One region of the Paenibacillus sp. FSL L8-0663 genome, then DNA from elsewhere that is predicted to be linked to it. Evidence: riboswitches for the same ligand, from Rfam matches in the RefSeq annotation. Region 1 holds a riboswitch; the other holds the start of a gene.
The links. A riboswitch is a leader RNA that binds a small molecule or an ion and turns the genes downstream of it on or off. The one in region 1 is predicted to bind glycine.

Region 2: linked by a shared signal. The riboswitch ahead of gcvT (glycine cleavage system aminomethyltransferase GcvT) and the one ahead of MKY75_RS19105 (alanine/glycine:cation symporter family protein) in region 1 are both predicted to bind glycine.

Annotation. Positions count from the first base shown of each region.
Region 1 covers NZ_JBBOYM010000001.1:4,346,707-4,350,041, reverse strand. The annotation lists gene MKY75_RS19110 (glycoside hydrolase family 1 protein) at 1-1,229, shown strand, start outside; glycine riboswitch at 1,398-1,484, shown strand; glycine riboswitch at 1,493-1,587, shown strand; gene MKY75_RS19105 (alanine/glycine:cation symporter family protein) at 1,748-3,166, shown strand; gene MKY75_RS19100 (iron-containing alcohol dehydrogenase) at 3,225-3,335, opposite strand, start outside.
Region 2 covers NZ_JBBOYM010000001.1:4,182,509-4,185,843, forward strand. The annotation lists gene gcvH (glycine cleavage system protein GcvH) at 205-597, opposite strand; glycine riboswitch at 990-1,089, shown strand; gene gcvT (glycine cleavage system aminomethyltransferase GcvT) at 1,266-2,366, shown strand; gene gcvPA (aminomethyl-transferring glycine dehydrogenase subunit GcvPA) at 2,493-3,335, shown strand, end outside.

The sequences.
Region 1 (3,335 bases):
AAGGTGTGGACTTTTACCACCACTACAAAGAAGATATTGCATTGTTCGCTGAAATGGGCTTTAAAGTATTTCGTATGTCCATCCACTGGTCGCGGATTTTCCCGAATGGCTATGATCACGAGCCGAATGAAGCAGGATTGCAATTCTACGACAATGTATTTGATGAGCTGCGCAAATATAATATTGAGCCCTTGGTAACATTGTCACATTATGAAACACCGCTAGGTCTGACTCAGAAGTATAATGGCTGGCTGGGTCGTGAAGTCATACAGCATTACGTCAATTATGCCGAAACGGTGTTTACACGCTATAAGGATAAAGTAAAATACTGGCTGACCTTTAATGAAATCAATGTAATGACCATGAGTCCGTTCACCGGTGGCGGTGTGGTTATTGACCGTGTAGAAAACAAACAGCAAGCGATATATCAAGCATTGCATCATCAATTTGTAGCTAGTGCACTGGCAACCAAACGGGGACATGAGATCATCCCGGGTGCTCAGATCGGCTGTATGTTGGCACGTATAGAAAGCTATCCACATACGTGTAACCCAGCGGATATACTGAAAGCCCAGCATGAAAATCAGATGAACCTATTCTTTACGGATGTGCATGCCCGTGGGGAATATTCCAACTATATGAATCGTTATTTTGAAGAAAATAATATTGTGATCCAGACAGAACCCGGCGATGACGAAATTTTGAAAAATAATACAGTTGATTTTATCTCATTTAGCTACTACATGACCTTGACCGTATCGGCAGGTCCAGAAGGCGAGAAAGCAGCAGGAAACCTGATTGGCGGCGTGAAAAATCCGTATCTGCAGTCCTCCGACTGGGGATGGCAGATCGATCCGATCGGCCTGCGTGTTACACTGAATACGTTTTATGATCGCTATCAAAAGCCTCTGTTCATCGTGGAAAATGGCTTGGGTGCATATGATAAGGTGGAGGAAGATGGCTCTGTGCATGACACATATCGCATTGATTACTTGCGTCAGCATATTGCCCAAATGAAGGAAGCGATTGCCGACGGTGTTGATCTGATTGGTTACACCAGCTGGGGCCCTATCGACCTTGTGAGCATGTCTACTTCCGAAATGTCCAAGCGCTACGGATTTATTTACGTTGATCTGGATGATGACGGTAACGGAACGCTCAAACGCTCCAAAAAAGACTCTTTTAATTGGTATAAAAATGTGATAGCAACCAATGGTGAAGAATTGTAATTCCATATCATCTCGGGCGGGTATAGCAGAGGACATCCTAAGGATGCGATCTGCTGTACCCGCTTTTTTGATAGACTCAATAATAATATTTCAGAGGGCTTCACAAACTTTTCACTTGTAATAAGCTGAAAGTTTTCTGTATAATGAATAAAAATTTCATATGTCTGGTTGATGTTTGCGGGAGATGGAACGAAGGTTCCGACCGAAGGGGCAAAACTCTCAGGTGCTTAGGCTGGTTACAGCCACAAGCGGGGACCGTAAACGGACAGAACTCTGGAGAGACCCTTAATTGGGCGCCGAAGGTGCACCGCAGAGAACATCTGCTTAAACTCTCAGGCAAAAGGACAGAGACGCGAATAACCTGTGACAGGGAATACCCTAGGCTTTTTTATGAGCTATTAGAGGTAGAAACCTGCACAAGATGGTTGTATTTTTTCGTGCCTTTAACCTCTCCAGGAGTCGAATCAGCTGATTTGACTCTTTTTTGTTTTCTAATATGTTGGAGGAGCGGGTTGAAAATGAATTTGGTACATGTGTTAGAAACGATTGACAGCTGGATATGGGGAGCGCCGCTTCTTATTCTCGTGATGGGCACGGGGTTGTGGCTAACGATCCGCTTGAAGCTGCTTCAGGTTATTCGATTGCCTTTGGCGCTCAAGCTAATTGGTAAAGCGCCGGACGAAGGTAGCGGAGATGTAAGCAGCTTCGGTGCATTGAGTACGGCACTGGCAGCTACTGTAGGTACAGGAAGTATTGTTGGCGTGGCGACAGCGATCAAGCTGGGTGGGCCCGGTTCATTATTCTGGATGCTGGTTGCAGCTTTTTTCGGGATGGCAACCAAATATGCGGAAGGATTATTATCCGTTAAATACCGTGTTAAAGACCGGAACGGACAATTTTCGGGTGGTCCGATGTATTATATTGAAAACGGACTTGGCCGCCGTTTCAAGCCGCTGGCGATGTTGTTTGCCTTTTCTGGTGTTCTTGTAGCCCTATTTGGAATCGGTACTTTTCCGCAAGTAAAGGCTATCGTTTCTTCGACGGAAAGTAGCTTTGGAGTGCCAACGGTAGTTACAGCGATCATTATTTCCGTGTTAACTGCTGTTGTTACGATTGGAGGACTCAAAAGTATTGCCAAGGTATCCACAAAGATTGTTCCATTCATGTCGGGGCTCTATATCGTAGTTTGCTTAATTGTACTCATTAAGTTTGCAGGAGAGCTTCCTCATGCGATTGCTTTAGTATTACAAGGGGCCTTCTCGACCACATCTGCAACGGGTGGATTTGCCGGAGCGACGATTATGTTGGCGATGCGAAGTGGAGTTGCCAGAGGTATTTTTGCTAATGAAGCCGGTTTGGGAAGTGCGCCAATTGCAGCAGCTGCTGCTAAGACGAAATGGCCTGCAGAACAAGGGTTGATATCCATGACAGGCGTATTTATCGATACGATGATTATTTGTAATCTGACGGGATTTACGTTGCTGGTTACGGGAATATGGAGTGGAAATGACGATGGAGGTCTGATGACCCAGCATGCGTTTTCCAGTGCCTTTCCGGCTGGTGCAGAACTCGTGACGATTAGCCTTATTTTATTTGCATTCACAACGATACTGGGCTGGAATTACTACGGGGAACGTTGTGTTGAATATTTACTGGGTGTCAAATGGATTAAACCATACCGTTATTTGTTCATCGCACTTGTGGCAGGAGGTGCGTTCATCAAGTTGGAAGCCATTTGGCTGCTGGCAGATATCTTTAACGCAATGATGGCTTTCCCGAATCTGATTGCACTGCTTGGCTTATCGGGAATCGTAGTTGCAGAAACCCGAACCTATATGGATTCTCTGTATCCTAATAAGAAAAAGGGCATTCTTGCAGGTGCCAGTGTAGGGGCAGCTATTCAAGTAGAAGAAAAGGGACAAACGGTTAATTCATAAATTCCAAAAGGGAGTGCCCTCAGCCATCACAGGCTTGAGGACACTCCCTTTTTAAATGTTATAACGATGCGCGCAAAATAGCTAAAATATCTCCTTGATTAAGCTTTTTATAGTTACCGAAGCCTCCGTATTCCATTTCACGGGCTGCAATGTTTGCGATTTTTTCCAA
Region 2 (3,335 bases), 160 kb from region 1:
TTCCTATATGGGGACAACCCACTATATCAGAACAACACACGTAATTACGTTTTCATAAAAAAGACAAAAAAATAGCCGCTACGTCAAATCATAGCGACTATTTTATACAAAAATCGAGCAAACTAACGATGCTCTTATTCAATTAAAAATCAATATAAAATTCCGAATAACACGCTATTATTTCATGCTGCATTGCTCTATTTATTACTCCGAAATCAACTGCTCATACTGATCCGCCGACAGTAGTTTGCCCAATGATTCCTCCACATCTTTATCCATCTCTACTTCTACCATCCAACCTTTGTCATATGGAGATTCATTCACTAGCTCAGGTGTACCTTCCAGCGCTTCATTCACTTTTAATATGGTTCCCGTCACCGGAGCAAAAAGGTCGGATACCGTCTTCACCGATTCAATCGTACCGATCTCCGCTCCCTGCTCAATCGTTACTCCCGCCTCAGGTAATTCTACAAAAACAATATCACCCAGTTGGTGCTGTGCAAAGTCTGTAATACCAATCCGCACCGTTCCATTCTCTGTCCGCTGAACCCACTCATGTTCGTCTGTATACCAAAGTTGCTGCTTCACTTCACCCATTCTGTTCCCCTCACTTCCATATGAATAAAATCGCATTTGCTCACCTGTATTAGACAGGTTAAGATTATGACAATAAGAACACTCATGTCAATAATACTAACAAAAATACTTCATATTACCTCCTATAGTGCTCTATATAAAAATATAATAATTTATAACAAACGCTTACATATCCTTATTTATATATTAAATGTTTTTTCTATTGTTTTTGATGACATTTTTATTGACATTTTGAATGAATTTGCGTATTAATGGGTTATAGCAAATACTTTGGGAAACACCCGACAACTGCAAACGCGGATGAACGCAGAGGGAGAGACTGCCAAAAAGATTCGCATAGCTGTTGCCGCTTGTGAGACAGTTGTGCACGCGAATCGGATCAAGTTGTTATCTGCAAAGCCAGGTAATATACTGCTGATCCCGAAGGTAGCGCCGAAGGAGTAAGCCTGCATTGCAGGTGAATCTCTCAGGCAAAAGGACCTCTGCCGGACGCATCTCTGGAGAGCATTCGCTATTGGAGCGGATCACCCAAGAGGAAACCCGGTACATACCGGGGTAACTTTCTGGTATCAAGGACAGAGCTGAAAAAAGAGTATAGACTGCTGTCTATACGTTTTTTTCGGCCTGTCTTTTTTGTTTAGCCGATTACACCGGATAGGAGTGGAAACATGACTAATTTGCGAAAAACACCGCTATATTCATCCTACGGGACGCAGTCTGGGGTTCGTTGTATTGACTTTGGAGGCTGGGAGCTCCCCGTTCAGTTTAGCGGCATTCAAAAGGAGCATGAGGCCGTCCGGCAACGTGCGGGTTTATTCGATGTATCGCATATGGGTGAGTTTTTGGTTGAAGGCAAAGAGGCCGAAGCTTTTCTACAAAGGGTGACCACGAATGATGTCAGCCAGTTGGAACCAGGTCAGGCACAATATTCACTCCTGTGTTACCCCGATGGAGGTGTAGTAGACGACCTGCTTGTTTACTGCAAAGGACCGGAACGCTACATGCTCGTTGTGAACGCCTCCAACATTGATAAGGATTGGGATTGGTTACTTCGTCATGTGCCTGCATCCGTTCACATGGAGAATGTGTCTGATGCAATAGCATTGCTGGCATTGCAGGGACCGGAAGCAGCACGTATTGCCGCAGCCGTGGCAGATACGGATATTACGAATCTGGCATCTTTCCACTTTCATGAGAACGTGCCATTGTTCGGAGCAAAAGCACTCGTCTCACGAACCGGATATACGGGCGAAGACGGTTTTGAATTTTACGTACCTGCCGCGGAAGCACCCGCCGTATGGGAGGGTTTGCTTCGTTCCGGTGAGTCGTATGGGCTGATTCCCGCTGGACTTGGTGCTCGGGATACACTACGCTTTGAGGCTCGGTTGCCGCTATACGGACAGGAGTTATCTGCCACAATTTCACCACTCGAAGCCGGTCTGGGTTTCTTCGTCAAGCTGAATAAAGGAGATTTTATCGGTAGAGAAGCACTTCAGCGTCAAAAAGAACAAGGGGTTCCTCGTAAATTGATCGGGCTAGAAATGATGGACCGCGGTATCCCACGCGCCCATTATCCGGTATTCGCAGAAGGACAACACATCGGTGAGGTCACAACGGGGACTCAGTCGCCCTCCTTGAAGCGTAATCTGGGCCTCGCCTTGGTGGACAGTCGTTTTAGCGCCCTCTCCACACCACTGGAGGTTGAGATTCGTGGCAAACGCCTGCGTGCCGAGGTGGTGGCAGCCCCCTTTTATAAGCGCCCACGCTGATCTTAAACTCTCCTTATTTCTATAAAGCAAACATGTCAGATATGTATTTCCGGGTTTTCATCTCACACTTTTTTATTAGCTCATTTACGGATTTAAAATTTTGCTTTTCGAAAGGAGCCAGAACCTATGAAGCAGCATCGTTATCTCCCTATGACTGAACAGGATCAAACCGAAATGCTGCGTGTGGTCGGTGTATCATCCATTGATGATTTATTCAGTGACATTCCAGAGGCCATTCGATATCAAGGGGAACTCCCTCTTTCTTCTCGACTCGATGAGAAAGCCTTAACCCGTCACTTGACCGAGCTGGCCGGACACAATGCCAATACAGACACACATGCCAGCTTTCTTGGCGCAGGAATTTATGATCATCATATTCCGTCCGTCATCCAGCACATCACTTCACGCTCAGAATTCTACACTGCCTACACCCCCTATCAGCCGGAAGTAAGCCAAGGCGAGCTACAAGCCATTTTCGAGTTTCAATCGTATATTTGCGAATTGACGGGCATGGCTGTAGCTAATGCCAGCATGTACGACGGAGCGACTGCACTGGCGGAAGCGGGCTCACTGTCCGCCGCAGCTACCCGCCGTAAACAGCTTATCGTATCGAGGTCCGTCCATCCAGAGGCACGTCAGGTATTGGCAACCTATGCACGCGGATTGAATTTGGACATCGTGGAGATCGGCTGTTCGGACGGTGTAACGGATGCTGATGCGTTAGCGGCGGCCGTATCGGAACAGACCGCGGCTGTTTTGGTCCAAAGCCCCAACTTTTTCGGAGCCGTGGAAAATCTACAGCCGATGGCTGACCTCATCCATGCACACAAAGGTCTTTTGGTCGTCAGTGCCAACCCACTGGCACTTGGCTTGCTGGAGACACCCGGCAAACAGGGCGCGGATATTGTGGTAGGAGACGCGCAGCCACTTGGCATCTCCTCTTCTCTCGGCGGTCCGACCTGTGGATAC